DNA from 4 places in the Gordonia sp. McavH-238-E genome. Region 1 is predicted to be linked to each of the others. Evidence: predicted binding sites of a transcription regulator. Region 1 holds the regulator's gene; each other region holds the start of a gene.

The links. The regulator LexA, encoded in region 1, represses DNA repair genes until DNA is damaged. The targets are predictions, from matches to a motif close to CGAACANNTGTTCG.
Region 2: MHN80_RS12640 (HNH endonuclease signature motif containing protein) is a predicted target of LexA. The motif match lies at 1,923-1,936, and genes of this name have one in related genera.
Region 3: MHN80_RS09965 (HNH endonuclease signature motif containing protein) is a predicted target of LexA. The motif match lies at 1,097-1,110, and genes of this name have one in related genera.
Region 4: MHN80_RS22340 (HNH endonuclease signature motif containing protein) is a predicted target of LexA. The motif match lies at 1,954-1,967, and genes of this name have one in related genera.

The regions. Positions count from the first base shown of each region.
Region 1 is NZ_JAKRFE010000015.1:62,452-67,618, forward strand. It holds gene MHN80_RS20625 (phosphoenolpyruvate--protein phosphotransferase) at 1-928, shown strand, start outside; gene lexA (transcriptional repressor LexA) at 906-1,610, opposite strand; gene MHN80_RS20635 (LysM peptidoglycan-binding domain-containing protein) at 1,853-2,392, shown strand; gene nrdR (transcriptional regulator NrdR) at 2,492-3,004, shown strand; gene hrpA (ATP-dependent RNA helicase HrpA) at 2,978-5,167, opposite strand, start outside.
Region 2 is NZ_JAKRFE010000007.1:223,583-228,749, forward strand. It holds gene MHN80_RS12625 (cation transporter) at 1-252, shown strand, start outside; gene MHN80_RS12630 (bifunctional 2-polyprenyl-6-hydroxyphenol methylase/3-demethylubiquinol 3-O-methyltransferase UbiG) at 218-901, opposite strand; gene MHN80_RS12635 (hypothetical protein) at 919-1,674, shown strand; gene MHN80_RS12640 (HNH endonuclease signature motif containing protein) at 1,951-3,588, shown strand; gene tgt (tRNA guanosine(34) transglycosylase Tgt) at 3,619-4,893, opposite strand; gene MHN80_RS12650 (hypothetical protein) at 4,983-5,167, shown strand, end outside.
Region 3 is NZ_JAKRFE010000006.1:20,290-25,456, forward strand. It holds gene MHN80_RS09955 (hypothetical protein) at 1-666, opposite strand, end outside; tRNA gene MHN80_RS09960 (tRNA-Gly) at 815-888, opposite strand; gene MHN80_RS09965 (HNH endonuclease signature motif containing protein) at 1,141-2,637, shown strand; gene dcd (dCTP deaminase) at 2,659-3,231, shown strand; gene MHN80_RS09975 (UDP-glucose/GDP-mannose dehydrogenase family protein) at 3,318-4,739, shown strand; gene MHN80_RS09980 (hypothetical protein) at 4,835-5,167, shown strand, end outside.
Region 4 is NZ_JAKRFE010000019.1:6,310-11,476, reverse strand. It holds gene metG (methionine--tRNA ligase) at 1-142, opposite strand, end outside; gene MHN80_RS22340 (HNH endonuclease signature motif containing protein) at 698-1,939, opposite strand; gene MHN80_RS22335 (HEAT repeat domain-containing protein) at 2,140-3,129, opposite strand; gene MHN80_RS22330 (HEAT repeat domain-containing protein) at 3,132-3,821, opposite strand; gene MHN80_RS22325 (glycoside hydrolase family 65 protein) at 3,889-5,167, opposite strand, start outside.

The DNA of each region.
Region 1 (5,167 bases):
CGACGGCATCGCCGTCTCGGTGCTCGCCAATGTCGCCGACGGATCGTCGGCGCGGGCCGCCGCCGGGCACCCGGTCGAGGGCGTCGGACTCTTCCGCACCGAACTCGCCTTCCTCGAACGCGCCGACGAACCGTCGGTGGACGAACAGGCCGCGATCTACCGGGAGGTCCTCGACGCGTTCGGCGGGCAGAAGGTGGTGATCCGTACCCTCGACGCCGGCTCGGACAAGCCCTTGAGGTTCGTGACCCACCCAGACGAATCCAATCCCGCGCTCGGTGTCCGTGGGGATCGAATCGCCCTGGCGCATCCCGAGATCCGAGCCCACCAGCTCGACGCGATCGCGCACGCCGCGTCGGGTTCCGACGTCGCGCCGTGGGTCATGGCGCCGATGATCGCCTCGCCGTCCGAGGCGCGCGCCTTCGCCGCGGAGGTCCGCGGCCGGGGCCTGGTCGCCGGGGTCATGATCGAGGTGCCCGCGGCCGCCATCCTGGCCGAGGCCGTGCTCGCCGAGGTGGACTTCGTGTCGATCGGCACCAACGATCTGACGCAGTACACGATGGCGGCCGATCGGATGTCGGCCGATCTCGCCGGATTGACCGATCCGTGGCAGCCCGCGGTGCTCAGCCTGATCGCGGGTGTCGCCGCAGCGGGTGTCCGCCAGGGCAAGCCGGTCGGGGTGTGCGGTGAGGCGGCTGCCGATCCGAATCTCGCCTGCGTGCTCGTCGGTCTCGGGGTGACCTCGCTGTCCAGCGCGCCGGCCGCGGCCGCCGCGGTGGGGGCTCGGCTCGGCGAGGTGACCGCGCAGGACTGCCGCGCCGCCGCCGACGCCGCGCTGGCCACGTCCGACCCCGCCGCGGCGCGAGAAGCTGCCGCGGCGGTGCTCGACCGTTCGGTCGGGGGAGAGGTCAGACTCGCCGCATCACGGTGACGACCTTGCCGAGGATCACGGCGTCGTTGCCCGGGATGGGATCGAACAGCTCGTTGTGCGGCATCAGCCACACATTGGCGCCTTGACGCTTGAAGGTCTTCACGGTGGCCTCGCCGTCGATCATCGCTGCGACGATGTCGCCGTTGTCGGCGACGTTCTGCTGCCGCACGACGACCCAGTCGCCGTCGCAGATGGCGGCGTCGATCATCGACTCGCCCACGACGCGCAGCAAGAAGAGCGAGCCCTCGCCGACCAGCTCGCGAGGAAGCGGGAACACGTCCTCGACCGCCTCCTCGGCCAGGATCGGGCCACCGGCCGCGATCCGGCCGAGGACCGGCACGAAGGTCGGCTCGGGCAGCCGGCCGGCCGGCGGGGTCTCCGGCGACGGCGATTCGCTCGGCGCGATGTTGACCGCACGCGGCCGGTTCGCATCCCGCTTGAGCAGACCCTTGCGCTCGAGGGTCCGTAGCTGGTGGGCGACCGACGATGTCGAGGCCAGGCCGACCTCGTCGCCGATCTCGCGGATGCTCGGCGGGTAACCGCGCTCGCGTACCGAGCGGCGGATGACTTCCAGGACCCCGAGCTGGCGCGGGGTGAGTGAGGCCTCGGCGGCGGCGACGTCGATGGGGGCCTCGTCGTCGGCTCCCCGCGCTCGGCCGCGCCTATCGCCGGTGTCACTCATGTTCGGTTCCTCTCGTCTTCGGAACGTGCTGGTAGATGGCCCGTGGGGATGTTCAGCCGCGTCCGAGCCTAGCGGAGTGCGACCTCCACCTCAAACATTTGTTCGATGTGTCGCGAGACTTTGTCGGTGCGCCGTGCTACAAATTCGAACATCAGTGCATCGAACATCTGATCGAAGTTCGAACACCGGATGCCAGACACCCGAACACCCGAAGATCCCGCACCGAACACCCGGAGGGCACCATGCGCACCGCCACTCTCGTCGCTCCCGTCCGTACCGAGCGTCCCGACACCGTCCGGGCGCGCACCGACCGCGCCGACCGTATCCGGACCCGGACCCCGCTGTCCGACGGTTCTCGGCCCGTCGACAACCGGCCGGCAGGCAACCGTCCGGTGGGCGGGTCGCCACTGACGCCACGCGTCGGCGGCACGCACTGCGGCTCCGCGGTGGGTGCCCGGGGCCGCGGGCCGGTCGGTCCGGATGCGGCGGTGTTCCGTCGCCGTCGCCGCACCGCCGTCGCGGTCCTCGCCGGCGTCGGCCTCGCGTTCGTCGTGTGGGTGTTCGGTGTCGTCGGTCAGAACTATTCGGACTCGATGACGCCCGCCGCGGTGAGCGCAGAGGTCGTCCACGTGCGCGCCGGGGATTCCCTCAGTACGATCGCCGGCCGGGTGGCGCCCGAGATGCCCCGCGACATCGTGATCGACGAGATCGTCGCGATGAACGATCTGCCGTCGAGTGCGCTGCAGGTGGGTCAGCCCCTGCTCACCCCCCGGTACCGCTGAGGCCGGGCGGTATCCTCGATGGCACAGGGGCCGGCCGAGAAGCGGCGGGGCGCACGGTTTCGGTGCGTTCCAGCGTCCCGCGACCTGCGTGAGGACACGATGCGCTGCCCCTTCTGCAAGAACGACGACACCAAGGTCATCGACTCGCGTGTCGCAGATGAAGGGCAGGCCATCCGACGGCGTCGCTCGTGTGTGGAGTGCGGGCGCCGATTCTCCACGGTGGAGAGCGCCGTGCTCGCCGTGGTCAAACGCAACGGGGTCACCGAGCCGTTCAGTCGCGAGAAGGTCATGCGCGGTGTGCGTCGTGCCTGTCAGGGCCGGCACGTCGCCGAGGACGCACTCGCGCAACTCGCCCAGCAGGTCGAGGACACGGTGCGCGCGAGCGGATCGGCCGAGATCCCCAGCAACGAGGTCGGTCTCGCGATCCTGGGTCCGCTGCGTGATCTCGACGAGGTGGCGTACCTGCGGTTCGCGTCGGTGTACCGGTCGTTCGACTCGGTGGAGGACTTCCAGCGCGAGATCGACGATCTGAAGTCGTCGGCGTCCGGTGGCGGACGTGTCGAGACCGCCACCACCGATCCCGTCTCAGCCGAGTCGGTCCAGAGCTCGTAGGACGCGCTTCTCCGACACGGGGAACGCGGTACCGAGACGCTCGGCGAACAACCCGACCCGTAGTTCCTCGACGAGCCACTGCGCCTCGTCGTCGACGATCGCCCGTCGGTGCTCAGGGACCTGTTCGAGCCGTTGGGCCCACCGCTCGACGACGCGATCGACGACCGCGACGCCGGCCTTGTCGCGCGCGGCGGACGCGGGCAGCGCCTCGAGACGTGCCCGCGCACCGTCGAGGTACCGCGGCAGGTTCTCCAGATGCCGCCGTGCGGTGGCTGCCACGAAGCCGTCGAACACGAGATGGTCGATCTGCTCGGCGACGTCGTCGGCAGCCAGCGATCCGGCGTGCCGGTCGATCGCCGCGCGGACCGGCGCCAGCCGTTCGAGCGCCGCGACGGCGAGCGAGAAATAGTCCGGGGCGGCCTCGGCGACGCGCGGCCTGATCCGCTCGAGGAAGGCCGAAAAGGATTGTGGCGAGCGGACTGCCGCCAGCTCGGCGTCGGCGACACCGATGGTCGCGTCCCGGATGGCCCGTCGAGTGCAGTCGGCGAGCAGTGCCTCGATGTCCGCATAGGGACTCAGGCTCAGGGCGAGTCGTTCGGCCGGATCGAGTGAGCCGGCGAGGCGTTTGGACAGCGGGGGAATCGCCAGTTCGAGCAGGGCGACGAGCCCGCGACGACGGAGACGCTCGCGGGCGTCGGGGGAGGACGCGTCCACGACGATCACGCCACGCGGGCGGCCCTTGTCATCGGCGACCACGTCGATCGTCGGGTAGCGGGTCAGCCGCTGCCCGGCGACGTCGACCGTCGTCTGTTCGGGGAGCGTGCCGATCCCGTCGGCGGTCCAGGCCCGGTACAGAGTGCGTGACACCGTTCGCGGCGCCGCGGGCACACCCTTCTGCTGGAGCTCGGACAACGAGTCCGCGCGGGCGATGATCCGTCCGGCATCGTCGGCGACCGCGAAGTGCATCCGGAGGTGAGCCGGCACTCGTTCGACGTCGAAATCAGCTGCGGTGACTCTCATCCCGGTGATCGCCGACAGCTCGCGCGCCAGTCCGGCGGCCAGCGGCTCCTTGCGGGGGGTGAGTCGGCCGAGGGCGAGGTCGGCGAATCGTTGCGCAGGGGACATGCTCTTGCGGAGTTGCTTCGGCAGGGACTTGACCAGTGCGGTGGCCAGTTCGGCGCGCATGCCGGGGACCGACCAGTCGAATCCGGCCGGACGCACATGGGGGAGCAAAGCCTGCGGGATCACGACCGTGACCCCGTCGTCGGTCGCGCCGGGTTCGAAGCGGTAACGCAGTTCGAGTCGGGTGTCGCCCTGCTGCCAGGCGCCGGGGTAGTCCGTCGGCGCGACATCGGTGCCGCCGGTGACGTCCTCGGGACGCAGATCCAGCAGATCCGGTTCGGCCCGGCGGGCCTTCTTCCACCATGAGTCGAAGTGCCGCGCGGAGGTGACGTCGGCCGGTAGCCGCTGGTCGTAGAACTCGAAGAGCTGGTCCTCGGTGATCACCAGACCCCGGGTGCGCGTGCGGTTCTCGACGTCGGAGGCGGCGTCGAGGAGTGTGCGGTTGCGCTCGAAGAAGGCGTGCTGCGTACGCCAGTCGCCCTCGACGAGAGCGTGCCGGATGAACAGCTCCCGCGAGACCACCGGGTCGATGGGGCCGTAGTCGACGCGCCGCCGGGCGACGAGGGGGACGCCGTAGAGGGTGACCCGCTCGTAGGCCATCGCGGCCCCGCGTCTGGCGGACCAATGCGGCTCGCTGTGGGTGCGCTTGACGAGATCCCCGGCGAGTTTCTCGGCCCACAGCGGATCGATCCCGGCGACGGTGTGGGCGAAGAGTCGGGACGTCTCGAGGATTTCGGCCGCCATGATGAAGGCGGGTGGCTTCTTGGCGAGCGGAGAGGCGGGGAAGATCAGCAGTGTGGTGTTGCGCGCACCGGTGAACTCGCGGCCCTCGGTGTTGCGGGCGGCGATGTTGCTCAGCAGACCCGACAGGACGGCCCGGTGGACGGCGTCGGCGTCGAGTTCGGTGGGCGCGACCGACCAGTCGAGGTCCTTGACGATCTCGGTCAGCTGTCGATGGAGGTCCTGCCACTCCCGGATGCGAAGGAAGTGTAGGTACTCCCGCTCGCACATGCGCCGAAAGCGGCTGCCGGACAACTCCTT
Region 2 (5,167 bases), on a different contig from region 1:
TCCAAACAGACGCTGCTGTGCACGTACCTGTCTGCGGTGCTGCTTGTCGGGTTGGTACTCAACAGCCTGCTCGGATGGTCGTGGGCCGATCCGATCGCGGCGCTCGTCATCGCGGCGATCGCAGTCCGCGAGGGCATCAACGCGTGGAAGGGCGACGCATGCTGCGCGCCAAGTATCGGCCGGTGTGACGGGCAGCCCGCGGGCTGCACTTGCTGCATCACGGATAAGACCGGTCACGCCACGCGTCAGTGACCGGTTTGTGCCAGGTGATCGAGTATCGCCACAGTGGTAGCCGACGCCACTTCATACCGGGAAGTACCGCGGCGGCGATCTGCCTGACCTCGCCGAAGGTGTGCGGAAACTGCATTCGTACAGGGGCATTGTGCTGCCAGAAGCCGCGAGTGCGAGACAAGACCTGGTGCTGCGCCGTTCCTACCAGGTCGCAGGCGAAATCATACGCGGATGAGCTACGGGCGCAGCCGATCACAACCACGGTGCCGCCGGCAGCGGCGAGTTCGGCCAGCCGCTCGAGTCCGACGGCAAGCTCCGGGAAATGATGAACGGTGGCGACGGCGACCACGAGGTCGTAGTGAGCTTCGGGCAGCTTGTAAGTCAGAACATCCCCGGTAATCCAGGTGATATCGGCCGGGGCGCTCGACCGAGCACGGGCGATGCTCTCGGCGTCCGAGTCGATACCGGTGACCTCAGGGAACTTCTCAGCGAGACGAATCGCCAGGAGTCCATCACCAGTGCCCACGTCAAGAGCAGCGCGTGTGTTCGTCGGCGCCGCGTCGAGGGCTTTGTTGTAGTAGTGGATGTTGTGGTTCCACACGGCTCCTTCTTTGCGCACCTCGCCATCGTGGCATGCACAACACAGCCCCGGTATCAGCTCGACGGCCACAAGGCGACGGTGAGGTGATGACGACGACTCCGGTGCGATTCGGTCTGCTGTTTCCCACGGCGAACGCTGATGCACGGGACTTCTCAAGCCTGCTGAGCCGAGCGGCGCCCGGCGCAACGCTCGGAGTCGTGGAGTTGTCGTGGCCAACAGGCACCCATTCTGAGCTCGGCTCAATGTCAGACGACGAGCTGGCAGTCACCGTGGCGCAGTTGGGCGACCCGTCAGTCATCGCTGAGGCGCTGAGCGGATCGGCGGGACAGTATGAGGCTGTTGCGCTGGCGGTCACCTCGGCGAGCTTCTTGCGGAGTGCAAACGAGCATCGCCGCCAACTTGAAGCGATCGAAACGACTGCCCAGAGTGCAGAGACTTCGACGTTGCGAGGATTTCAGGACGCCATCACCCACCTTGGCGTGATCAGCGTCAGTGTGGCATCGGTGTATCCGCCGCACTTCACTGACAGTTTCATCGACCACGTCAGCCGACCCAGGGTGGATGTCGTCCATCGTGTCGATGCCAACGCCCGCACCGATCGGGACCCCGCTCAGTGGGGGGACGCCAAGATCATCGACCTGGTCGCCAAGGCCGCCCACCCCCGAGCCCAGGCCGTCTTACTCCCGGAAACTGCCCTGCACACCGACCATCTGACCTCCTCCCTCGAAGATGTCGCTGGGGTGCCTGTCCTGACAGCCACCCAAGTCACTGTCTGGTCTCTCTACCGGTCCGTCGACACCATGCCCAGTGCGACTGGCGCGGGGCTCCTATTCATCGGTTAGAGCGCCGATCTGGCCATGCCCGGGAGTGTTGATCCCGCCTCGAGGTACACGCCGCCAGCAGGGCTTCGATCCGCCGTCTCTGTGGTCTCGCTTCACGCTGGCCGTACTCAACGCTCAGGCGGCGGCTACTGATGAACCCATCGATCCTGTTGTGCGTCCGGCGATTTCGCAGTGGCCTGATGATGCACCCGCGGAGCGGTCTCGACGTTGGTCAACTCGTAGCCAAAACCCGCGGAATCCCCTTGACTCGAACGCATATTCGAGTACAGTGGAGTCATGTCATCGGGGGCGGGGGCCGGATCCACCACATCGGTGGACCCATCACAGCATTCCGTCGAACCGCGCCTTCGTCCCGACAATGAACTCTCCGCCGCCGAACTCGTCGAGGTCTTGAGTCATTGCGCCGGCCTGGCGGCCGCGTCTGCGTATCGAATGATGACCGTTGCCAGTCTCATTCACGACGAACGCGAAATGGACTACACCCAGCGGCGCGCTGAGGTGCACACCGGCGAACTCGACTCCATCGAAGCCTTCGGCGCCCTGTCGGCGCGCGTGGCCGCCGGGGAGAACCCGTATGAGCAGTTCGGTCCGACCGGCCTCGAACAGGCCATCGCCGAAGTCGGCGCCACCCTCACGGTCACCCCGGCCGAAGCGAAAGAACTCATCTTCGCCGGTGACGCACTGCGCTACCGGCTCGCGTTCACCGGACACGCACTCGCCTGCGGTCGAATAGACAAGCGCCGCTTCCTGATCGCCCTCAAGCGCACCGAACTGATCACCGACGACGAAGAAATGCAGACCGTCGACGCCCACCTCGCCGAAGCGATCTTCGCCCGAGCACCGATGTCCACCACCCGCTTCACCGCCATGGTCGACGCGATCGTCGCGACATGGGCACCCGATGCGATCCGCCGCCGCAACGAGCGCGTACACACCGGCCGCAAGGTGACCGTCACCCCCGACCGCTTCACGCCCGGACAGTCCCGGATCTCCGGCACGCTCCCCGACGCCGACGCCGCCGAGTTCGATGCCCGCCTCTCGTCGATGGCAGGCGACGTCCACGCCGGCGACCCACGAACCTTGCCCGAGCGCCGCGCCGACGCCCTCAAAGCACTAGCCCGCAGCCAAACGTCGATCGCCTGCCAGTGCCACGACTGCACCAATGCCGCAACCGAATCCGACAACGCAGCGGTTCAGAACATCGACGACACACGTCGTGTCGACGAGGCACCAGTCGCCGACCCGCCCGGGTCGACCGCCTCCCCGTCGCCATCACAGGCTCCGCGCGCGACCTTTCACATCGTGGTGAACCTGTCGACGCTGATCGGCCTCGACGACGACCCCGCGTTCCTCGACCGGCTCGGCATCGTCGACGCCGACACGGCCCGAACACTCCTCACCGAAGCCCGACGCACCTACATCCAGCCGGCACCGGCCGACGCCGGCCCGCCAGTGGCAACCACCGACCCGGCGTCCCGATACACCCCATCAAAAAGACTGCAGGCGTTGGTGCGTGCCGGTGAACTGTGCTGCACCTTCCCCGGCTGCAACGCCCCGGTCTGGCAGATCGACCTCGATCACACCGACCCGTTCGACCACACCGACCCACGACGCGGCGGACCGACTGATGCGCGCAATCTGAAACCGCTGTGCCGGTTCCACCACCGCATCAAGACCTTCACCAGCTGGCAGGACCACCAGGACGAATTTCTGACGGCCTGGTTCACCACACCCACCGGGCACATGTTCGTCGGCAACGCCTTCAGCGGGCGGGACCTGTTCAACCGACTCGCCCCGAGACGGCCACCCGACCACCCCGCACGAGCCCAACTGAAACAGTTGCGCGACAACGACTTCCGACGCCAGCAGCGTGCCGAGAAACGCTGGAACGACGCCAACCCACCGCCCTTCTGAACACCGCCGTCACCGACGCGGTGGGCGAAGTCATGCGTCGCGCGACGCCCCGTAATAGCGGCGAAGGAATTCGTCGCGGTACTCGGTGTACGTGCCGTTCTCGATGGCCTCGCGGGCCCGGTCGACGAGCGTGACGATGAAGGACACGTTGTGCAGTGTGGCGAGGGTCGGGCCGAGTCCTTCCTTCGCCTTGAACAGATGGTGCAGATATGCGCGGCTGTACTGCGACGTGTAGTTCTCGACCTCGGGGTCGAGCGGACGGAAGTCGCTGCGGTACTTGGCGTTGGTGACGTTGTACCGGCCGTCGAGTGAGTAGATGGCACCGTTGCGGGCGACCCGCGTCGGCGACACACAATCGAAGGTGTCCACCCCGTTCTCGATGGCGGTGAAGATGTCGTCCGGTTCACTGATCCCGAGCAGGTGTTTCGGCGAGTCCTCCGGCAGCTCGTCGTTCACCCATCCGACTATCGTGCCGAGGTTGTCCTTCTCGAGCGCCCCGCCGATGCCGTAGCCGCCGAACCCCTTTCCGCCGGCCCCGCGATCCGCCTCGCTGAGGGCGACGAGGTCGCGAGCTGCCTTGCGCCGCAGATCCTCGTACTGGGCACCCTGGATGACACCCCACAGGGCCTGCTGCGGCCGATGAGCGCGCTCGACGCTCAACCGATTGTGTTCGTCGAGGCACCGGATCGCCCACAGCCGGGTCCGCTCCAGCGAATTCACCTGATAGTCGCGGGTGTTCATCAGCGTGGTGAGTTCGTCGAAAGCGAAGATGATGTCGGCGCCCAGCTGGTGTTGGATCTGCATCGACACCTCCGGGGTGAAGCGATGCGTCGAGCCGTCCAGGTGCGACTTGAAGGTCACCCCGTCGTCGTCGACCCGCGACAGCCGTTCCTTGCCGTTGGCGGTCAGGTCGTCGTCGGGGGTGCCGGTGGCCTCCATCGAGATGACCTTCTTGAATCCCGCACCGAGCGACATCACCTGGAATCCGCCGCTGTCGGTGTAGGTGGGTCCTCGCCAGTTCATGAACGCGCCGAGCCCGCCCGCGGCGTCGATGATCTCCGGACCCGGCTGCAGGTACAGGTGGTAGGCGTTGGCGAGCACCGCCTGGGCGCCGAGGGCCGAGATCGATTCCGGCAGTACCGTCTTGACCGTCGCCTTGGTACCGACGGGCACGAACGCCGGGGTGTGGATCGGCCCGTGCGGCGTGGTGATCGTCCCCGTGCGCCCGCGGGTGCCGGGCAGGGTGGTGCCGATGGCGTACGTGGGGTCGGCGAGTTCGGTTCCGGTACTGCTCACGTCCTGCATCTTCGCAGGTCCAGCCCGCCCGCCCAAACCGGCGCGGGTGGCGACGACCTGTTCGGAGCGCGCCACCCCATTCGCTACCGTGGGGAACCATGTCGCGTAGAACTCGTCCCACCGGTGCCACCACGAGCCGCCCTCGCCGAACGATCAAGGTCGCCGCGACGGCCGTCGGACTCGCCGCGGCGATGTCGACGCTCCTGGCGTGCGGCGCGGAACAGGACGTGACCACCGCCTCGTCGACCACCCAGGCCGGCGCTGCGGAGTCCGTACCGCAGTC
Region 3 (5,167 bases), on a different contig from region 1:
AATATCGGACGCGGCCTTCGCTGGGTCAAACGAGTGGGACGGAATGGCGATCAGGGCGACGAACGTCTTCCTGAGGAGTGGCTTTATCGCCTTCGCAATGTCTTCGCGAACTGGAGCGTCGATATGGTGAAAGTCATCGACGATAATAGGAACAGGATTCGCGGTTAAGTGGTCCTCCACGTGCTGTGATACGACCGTCGAGTACGACCATGTCCGTCGCGATCCGGACGACGACTTGTCTTCGGATGACAACGATCCCATCGCGACAGGGCGGAATCCGGCTTCGCCCTTCGCGGTGTCAGATTTGCTCTCGTCCTCGGACTCTTCAGTAGTGAATCTATCGTTCAATTGAAGTTGGTGGGCAAGGGTGGACCAGAAGTCGTCGATGCTTGTTATGCGAGTACCTTGAATCCAGCACGCATCGCCCTCCGGAAGTACGCGCTCCACCAGCGAGGTCTTTCCCGACTTGCTGACGCCGTAGAGCATCACTCCACCAGTCCTCCGCAGAGTCTTGTCCCTGAACTTCTCGTCGAAGGTGGTGCCATCTGGGTCGTTGCCAATCCGCGGTGTGTAGGTGGCTTCAGGGGTCTTGCCAGTTGAAAACACCTGATCAAGCAGAAAGACTTCAACCATCTCGAAATCCGGGTGGTCGTCGGTTGTGGCCATGCTACGGAGATTATCTCAACAGGTAGACATGTAGGCGCGCCCAGCTGAGGTGTGGCGCGGTGGCGCTCGGCGGGTAGCAAAGGTGTGGCATGCGGCTCGCCGTGCCGGGTTGCGGAAGTTGCGAAACTCCGGTCTACCTGCGGTGATATGGAGCCGATGACGGGAATCGAACCCGCGTATTCAGCTTGGGAAGCTGATGTTCTGCCATTGAACTACATCGGCGTGCGAGTGCTGGACTCGCGATCGACAGCCTAGCAAACCGGTGGCCGGGACGGTCGTCGGGACGCGCAGATGTCGCGGATCGTCGCGCTGGGCGCTACGAAGTGCTGCATCTGGCCGGCGATGAGACGGAGTCACCGGACCCGCTTCGGTTGCGACACAGCACTACTCACATACAGGGGTTGCGCGGAGGGCGGCTGAGCGGTAGTCTCGAACGTAGTTTCGAGTAAAGCCATGATGATGGGGGATGAAATCATGGCTTCTACCGAGCCATCTGCACCACTACCGCTTCTGATCGACCAGTACGAGCGCCTGCATGCGCTGCTGGACGAGATCGCCGAGACGACGTCCTCGGACTGCTCGGAGACCGAGCTGCTCCAGGTCGCGATCCAGCACGAGCGCGCCGAACGGCGCATGCTGTCGCTGTTCACCGATCACATCGTCGACATCGACGAGCGGTCGGCATACCGGAAGATGGGCTGCCAGACCGTCTCCAACTTCCTCTGCCACGGGCTGAACCGGCGCGGCGAGGCAAACCGCCTGATGAATCGCGTCTGGGCCTTAGGCAGGTTTCCGGACACGCAAGGGGTCCCGCTCGAACCCCGGTTCCCGGAGACCGCCAAAGGTGTTGCCGACGGCGAGATCTCGGGACGGCACGTCGACGTCGTCATCGAGGTGATGCGCAAGATCCCCGCCCATGTCGACCCCGCCGAAAAGGCTGCCGCCGAAGCGACTCTCGCGCACTACGCACGCGAGTACGACCCGTCGTCGCTCCGGGACCTCGGTGCCCGCATCCTGGCGCACCTCGACCCCGACGGAACCATCACCGACGACCGCGACCGCGCCCGCAACCGGGGACTCAAACTCGGGCCGCAGGACGCCCAGCTCATGTCCCGGCTCACCGCCACCCTCGACCCGACGACGCGCGCCATGCTCGACGTCGTCTTGTCGGTGTGGGCCGCTCCTGGGATGAACAATCCCGCCGATCCCGAGTCGCCCACCGGGAACCCCGCCGCCGCGGACCCCGACGCGCTGGCCGCCGCTGCCGGACGCGACGAGCGCTCGGCCGAGAAGCGCAACCATGACGCGTTCCGGGCCATGCTGCGCTTCGTGCTCGACGCCGGCGCCCTCGGGGGTTCGCACCACGGGCTGCCGCCACACCTTGTCGTCTCCATCACCGAATCGGCGCTGCGCGACGCGGCCGGCGACCCGGCACGGACCGCGACCGGAACCCTCCTACCCGTCAAGGACGCCATCGACCTTGCCGCCGACGCGCAGCATCATCTCGCGGTGTTCCGGGACCACTCCAGTGAGGTGCTCTATCTCGGACGGTCCAGACGATTGGCCTCACGCGCGCAACGAATCGCCGCGGTCGCCCGCGACGGCGGCTGCACCTTCCCGGGATGTACGCGGCCGTCGTTCGACTGCGAGATCCATCATGTAGTCGAGTGGGACGCCCACCACGGCTCCACCGACCTCGACACCCTCGCGACCGCCTGCCCACCACACAACCGAGTGGTCGGCACCGGGGTGGATCAGTGGGCCACCACCATCGCCACCGAAGGGGTTGACGCCGGCCGAGCCGTCTGGCACCCGCCCCGCTCGCATCCGTCGTCGACGCCGCGGACCAACCATGCCCATCGCACCGACGCGATCCTCGACCGGATGCGCGCCGATGTCCGGCGGCGCAGAACAGGGGTGCCGGAGAGCGGAGGATCTGCGCCGACCGACACCGGCGCAGATCCTCCTTGACCGTTCGATAACCTCGACACCGTGCTGCTCTCCGACCGCGACATCCGCGCCGAGATCGCTGACGGGCGCCTCGCCATCGATCCGTTCGATCCCGCCCTCGTCCAGCCCTCCAGCGTCGACGTCCGGCTCGACGGCCTGTTCCGGGTGTTCAACAACACCCGCTACACCCACATCGACCCCGCGCAGCGCCAAGACGAACTCACCTCGCTGGTCGAACCGGCCGACGGCGAGCCCTTCGTGCTGCACCCGGGGGAATTCGTGCTGGGGTCCACCCTCGAGGTGTGCTCACTGCCCGACGACCTCGCCGGCCGGCTGGAAGGCAAGTCGTCGCTCGGCCGGCTCGGCCTGCTCACGCATTCGACGGCGGGCTTCATCGACCCCGGCTTCTCCGGCCACATCACCCTCGAACTCTCCAATGTGGCCAACCTGCCGATCACGCTCTGGCCCGGGATGAAGATCGGCCAGCTCTGCCTCATCCGCCTCAGCAGCCCGGCCGAGGAGCCGTACGGCAGTGCGTCGGTGGGTTCGAAGTACCAGGGGCAACGCGGTCCGACACCGTCGAAGGCGTACCTCAACTTCCAGAAGAACGACTAGGGCCGACCGGAAGTTCACCTACCGGATCACCCTCCGCCACGGCGGAGATGGTTACCGGCCGCACCGCGTGGGTAACCGTAGCCTTCATGAAGCTCACGGTGATCGGATGCGGCTACCTCGGTGCCACACATGCGGCCTGCATGGCCGAACTCGGGCACGACGTCGTCGGCATCGACGTCGACGCGCACAAGATCGAGCGTCTCCAGGCCGGTGAGGTTCCGTTCTTCGAACCCGGTCTCTCCGACATCCTCCGGCGGAACATCGACGCCGGACGGCTGCGCTTCACCACCGACCATCTCGCCGCCGCCGACCACGCCTCGGTCCACTTTCTCGGGGTGGGTACCCCGCAGGAGCCGCGCGGGCATCGCGCCGACCTGTCGCATGTGTACGCCGCCGTCGACTCACTCGTGCCCACACTGCGCGGCAAGCACCTGATCATCGGGAAGTCCACCGTCCCCGTCGGCACGTGTGCCGAACTGTCGCAGCGTATCTCGGTCTTGACGCACTCCGGTGCCGACATCGAGCTGTCATGGAGTCCGGAATTCCTGCGGGAGGGGTTCGCCGTCGAGGACACCCTCGAACCGGACCGCCTGGTGCTGGGTCTGGGGTCGCTCGACGATCCGTCCTACGATCCCGCCGCCGAATCATCGGCGGGCGAGGTCATCCGCGAGATCTACCGTGAGATCCTCGAAACCGGCGTTCCGCTCATCGAAACCGATTGGGCCACGGCCGAACTCGTCAAGGTCTCGGCAAACGCGTTCCTCGCCACCAAGATCTCGTTCATCAACGCGATCAGCGAACTGGCCGAGATCGCCGGCGCCGACATCAACACGCTCGCCGACGCCATCGGGTATGACCCCCGTATCGGACGCCGATTCCTCAACGCCGGACTCGGTTTCGGCGGGGGATGCCTGCCCAAGGACATCCGCGCGCTGACCGCCCGGGCCGACGACATGGGTGCGCCACGCGCCGTGGGGTTCCTGCGCGAGGTCGACGCCATCAACATGCGTCGCCGGGGCGCGGCCGTCGAATTGGTCTACGAGGCGCTGGGCGGCGAGGTGTTGGGCCGCAACGTCGCCGTCCTCGGTGCCGCGTTCAAACCCGAGAGCGACGACGTCCGGGATTCGCCGGCCCTCGCCGTCGCGAGCAGGCTGGCTCTCGAAGGCGCGTCGGTCACCGTCTTCGATCCCAAGGCGATGGACAATTGCCGACGCATGCAGCCGAGTCTCCAGTACGCCGCCACCGCGCGCGACGCATGCGACCGGGCCGACGTCGTCGTCATCGCCACCGAATGGGCGGAGTTCGTCCACATGGCGCCCGAGGAACTCGATGGCGTGGTCCGCGCCAGACGAATCGTCGACGGCCGGCGCTGCCTCGACCCGCAGATGTGGCGCGACGCCGGCTGGGACTACCGCGCGCTGGGCGGTCCGGCACCCACCCGCCCCGCACCGCGAAACAGCCCGTCCGAGCAGGTGAACGGATTCGCGCCGGGGGCCTCGATCCGCTGAGTCGTGCTAGGTTGAGTCTCGCGACTGTCCAGGGGGCACCTTCTCGCCGGTGGGGGCTTGAGGCGAGGTGCACGTGAGGTGCAGGAACTGACCAGATGACCGACACGGTGGCCGACCCGGCCGTGACACCGACGTCTGCCCAGGCAGAGGTCACGGTCAGCGCTGTCGTCGCCGACTCCGTGCGCGCCCAGCTGGCTGACCGCGGAATCCCCGACACAGCCGAGATCGTCCTGTTCGATCTCGATCCGTGCGCGGGTGTCTCGGTGGGACGCATGGACCCGGCCCGCGGGACCGTCGCCGATTCCTACTCCGATTCCGGTCTCACCCTGGACGCCCTCGATCACGTGATCGCCGAGCACCTCGTCCGCGTCGGGCGCGTGGCCGCGCCGACCTCGCGCGACTGGCACGAGGAGGTCCTCGACCTCGTC
Region 4 (5,167 bases), on a different contig from region 1:
GCGCATCGGCGGAGATGTACTCGTAGGCGTGCCCGATGTGCGGAGCGCCGTTGGGGTAGGCGATCGCGGTGGTGATGTAGTACGGGCGTCCCTCGCCGTGGGATGCGCCGGACGGATCGGGGCTGGTCAGATCGGGTGCCATAGTGCCCAACAGACTACCGACCGGCCGGGACGGCACCCAATTGCGGTCCAGACGTTTCTGGTCGGCGCTGGGTCGATCCTGCGCGCGGCGCTGGGTCTCCGGAAGGCTGCGGAGGCCGCGGGAGCTGCGGAACGGTCACCACCAGCTCGCTGACCATCGTGCTGGTCCATGAACGGGCTCATGCGCCGACCCAGGTGCAGAACCATGCAGCGTCCGAGGTGGCGAGGGCCAGACCCGCGTGGTGGCGGCACACACGACCGAGACGGTGACGGCTGAGGCGACCGGGACGGCGGCGACTGACGCGACCAAGACCGCGACGACTGATGCGTCAAGTAGCGCGTCGAGTAACGCGGATTCGTTGCGGTCCATCTCCCGAAGATCCAGGAGACGGACCGCAACGACGCCCACGCCGTGCTCGGCTTTCACACTGTGGAGTTGTCAAGGAACGCCGCGACGGTTATGCCGTCAGGATCTGTGGTCGTGAGGTGTTGTCGTGTCGGCTGCTCGGTCCCGTCTGAGATGGATTGTCCGGCAGCGCGTGCGGTGACGCAGGACCTACACGAACACGTCGTCGAGTCGCATCGTGCGTCGGTTGTAGGCGGGCCGCGGGCGGCGCTGAGGGTCGATGTCAGCAGGCGGGATCAGCCAGGGGTGGCGGTCATATCCCATCGTCACTTCCCAGCCGTGGTGATGTACCTGGGTGTGGCAGCGTTGGCAGAGCAGGCACCCGTTGTCGAGGTCGGTGGGGCCGCCGTCCACCCATGGCACGATGTGATGCACCTGCGTATGTGCCGCGGGCGCACCGCATTTGATGCAACACAGGTCACGGACCGTGATGGCCTTTCGTAAGTGGGACGGGAAGAGCCGCCTGCTCGTCCCCATCTGTAAGGGCACGCCTTCCCCGTCCAGGACGATCTCGCTCACAAGGGCGTCGCACGCGAGTCGCTTGGCGGTGGTCTGCGACACCGGACCGACCCATGGCAGTCGCGCCGGATCTTTCGCATCGGCCGGGATCGTCACCAACAGCTGGGTTCGAGGCGAACCGCTGGTGTCGAGGGTCGCTCCGATCGCCGCCTGATCCATCAACAACTCGAAGCCGTCGGCCCACCGCTGCTCCCGCGTCCGTCGATCCTCGCTGCCGTCGGGTTCGGGTCGCGGGCAGGATCGTTCGTCGATCATGGACAGGAACTTCTCACCGACCACAGCGGTGAGGTCGGCCTTGATCTCCACACGGCCATCGTCGGTGATGCGCGAGTTCACCACGTTCAGCGAGGCGTCCTCGGCAACCGGGATGGCGTCGTCGGCGGTGTCGGCGTTGCGGTGGGCGATGGTGCGTGCGTGGTCGGCGATCTCGGTGGGGGTGGCACCCGAGAATGCTTGAGCCAGCAGCTCGGACTCATGCGCCGCCCGGTCCTCGTCGGAAAGTCCTGTGGGTGTTTGCTTCTCGATGACGGTCAGGCCGCGGACAACCGCGTCGACGCATTCGCTCGCCAGATGCCCGTCGGAGGCGCAGTCGCCGAGCTTCGGCAACGAGTCGATCCGCTCTCCGATCCGTATGCTGCGGTGAGCGACAGCCGGCGCGAAACCCATCTCGATCAGCACCCCGCGTGTGGTCGACCCCACCTTGTCTGCCGCGCCGGTCGCTTCGAACGATGCTGCGTGCACGGCGATCTGATGACCGACGACGTTGTGCAGCAACCGAAGTTCGTCCAGTCGGTCGAAGATCTCCCGGCCGGTCGGGTCGGTGGGTGGTTCGAGGGTGATCACGAAGTCTCGCATCTCGGCGATCGGGGTCATGCCACCAAGGTACTCGACAATCCGTTCGAAGACGAGCAATTTCCACAACTACATCGAGTCAAAGATGTTCTACGACAGCGATTTTCACATCAGAACCATCAGTGGACAGGAGCACCTTCGGTGAACCGCAGTGAACCGCAGTGAACCGCGGTGAACAGAAGTCCCACGAGTCACACAGTTTTCGTCGACTTGTTGAGCTATCAGCCCTGCGGCCGCCGATCGAGCAATACGGTCGCGGTGCGCGCGACCATTTCGTCGGCGTCACCGGTGCACGTCCGCAGCGCCGAAGCTGCTGCGGTCCCCGGTATCTCGGCGAGAGCCTGCACCAGGCGCGATCGAACGGACGCGTCGGGGTCGGCACCCAGGCGGTCGACGAGCAGGTCGACGATCCGCTCGCGGTGGGCTTCGTGGCCGGCGAGGACCTCGGCGGCCTCGACATCGCGGTCGCCGGCACCGATGAGCTCGACCAGGGCATCGACCGCGACCGCGGCACCGCGGCGTCCGAGGGTCAGGGCAGCGGTGCGTCGGACGGCGGGATCGGGATCGGCGAGCAGTCCCTCGAGAACCGACGTGACCTGTGTGGTCTCCTCGATCGCGGCGAGCGCGGTGACCGCCCGGCGTCGAACAACCGGATCGGGGTCGGCCGCACCGTCGACGAGGCGGTCGACACCGCCCGGTCTCTGCGCGAGCGCCCACCGAAGGGCACCGGCGACGTTGGGATCGGGCTCCTTCAGGAGTGCGTCCGCCAGCGAGTCCCCGGACACCCTGACCTCGCCGGCCAGCATCGCGGCAGTCTGACGATCGGCCGCGTTGTCGGACTGGACGGCACGGAGCAGTCTGACCACTCCCAGCACCGCGGACCACTCGGTGGGCCCGGCACCCCGCACGTCCTGTAGACGCGCGAGGAGCTGGGCATCGGCAGCCATCCTCGCCTCGGTGTCGTCGATGAGGCGGTCCATGAGCGTGTCCGGTGCGAACCCCGGCTCGTCGAGCGCGCGGCCGACGTCGCGCAGCGAGAGTCCGAGCGATCGGAGGCTCTCGACGTGCATGAGCCGCTCGAGGTCGGCCTCGGAGTACTCCCGGTAGCCGCCGGATGTCCGGCCGGTCGGTCGCACGAGTCCGAGTGAGTCGTAGTGGCGCAGCATCCGGCTGCTCAAGCCGGTCTGCCGCGCCACCTCGCCGATCAGCACCGCTACGTTCCGTCGTTTGTTTCGACGGCCGAATCGTCGTCGGGGACAGGGCTGGTCGTCGGCGCGACGAAGTCCGACGCAGCGGCGAAGTCACTGTCCGGGTCGTCGATCAGCCGTTCGGTGGCCACGACGTGTGCGCGCACCGCGCGGTTGCCCCGCTGTTTCGCGACGGCAAGCGGTCCGGCCGTGGCGTCGCCGAGTCCGGCCAGGGCACGGCTGAGACTCCGTCGGACGTCGGTGCTCCCGCGGCCGAGTTCGCCGGCCAGTTCGTTCGCGAGCCAGGCCTCCCGGCCCGCTGGGACCAGGACGGCCGCGGTCCGCCAGGCGGCGCGAGCCACCTCGTCGTCCGCATCGTGCAGGAGCGCGGGGGTGATCGACGTCCACGCCGACCGGTCACCGATCTTCGACAGGGTGTGTAGCGCCTGTGCCCGCGCCTGCGGAGACGCGGACGCCAGCTCGGGAATGAGGCCGGGCACCGTCAGTTCGGCGGGCAACCGCGTCAGGGCCCAGGTCAACATGTCCCGCACGAAGAAGTCCGGTTCCACGCCGCAGCGTCGGATCAGCTCCTCGGCATACCCGGGATGCGGGTTGCTGCCGGCCGCCATCGCGGCCCGCAGTCGCATCGACGCGTCATCGGCCGACAATGCTGCCATCAGGGCCGGATCGAGTGGGCGGGTTGTCTGGTCGGTCATGATCGACCACCTCCTTCACCGCCCACCTGACCGCTTGACACCGTGTCAAGGTCAAGCGTCGGGGGCTTTAGATCTCCCGACGATACGGATCACACCCGGGCGGGGCCTTGGGCGGCTCGCGATATTCCAGTTCCGGGATGTGCATGGTCATCGGGGCGGACTCGAGAGTGAACTTCTCGCCGTGATGCGCGAGGTCGATCGGCGGGCCCGACAGCAACCGATAGGTCGCGTTGTCCTTGTCGACGGCCACGACGATCTTCGAGTCACGGATGATCATGCGGAACGACATGTAGGTCAGCCGCTTCGGGAGCCGGGGCGCGAACGTGATGTTCCCGCCGAAGTCGCGCATGCCGCCGAAACCGGCCACGCAGTCGGTCCAGGCACCCGCGAGCGCCGCGATGTGTAGTCCGCTGCTGACGTTGTTGTGCAGGTCGTGCAGGTCGGTGAACACCGACTCGGCGAGCAGATCGTAGGCGAGATCGGGGTAGCCGACCTCGGCGGCGGTGACCGCCTCACAGCACGCCGACAGGGACGAGTCGCGGACGGTGAGCGGGTAGTAGTAGTCGAAGTTGCGCAGTTTCTGCTCGGGGGTGAAGGCATCGCCGAACAGATAGGTCGCGAAGACCAGGTCGGCCTGCTTGACCACCTGCTTGCGGTAGAGGTCGTAGTACGGATAGTTCAGCAGCAGCGGATACCGCCCGACCGACGACTCGAAATCCCAGGCGCCCAGCAGGGTGAACGACTCGCACTGCTGGTGGACGCCGAGGGCGTCGTCGTAGGGGATCGTCATGTCGTCGGCGCACGCCTCCCAGTGCGCCGCCTCGGCGGTCGTGACCCCGAGATGCTCGGCGAGATCGGGCCGGCGGTGCACGGCGGCCACCGCGTCCCGCAGGTTCTGTTGCGCTGCGAGGTTGGTGAAGGTGTTGTTGTTCACGACCGCGGTGTACTCGTCGGGACCCGTCACCCCGTCGATGCGGAACTTCCCGTTCACATCGTGGTGACCCAGCCCGGCGAACAGTCGCGCGGTCTCCACGAGTAGTTCGACGCCGCACTCGGTTTCGAACTGCTCGTCGTTGGTCGCTCGCAGGTAGCGAGCGGTGGCGTTGGCGATGTCGGCGGACACGTGCACGCCGGCAGTCCCGGCCGGCCAGTAGCCCGAACACTCGTCGCCGTTGATCGACCGCCACGGGAACATCGCCCCACGCTGGCCGAGCTCGGCGGCGCGAGACTTCGCCTTGTCCATGGTGGAGTGGCGCCACCGTAGTTCCTCGCCGGCGGCGGCGGGGACCGTGTAGGTGAGCATCGGCAGGATGAAACTCTCGGTGTCCCAGAAGGTGTGACCGTCG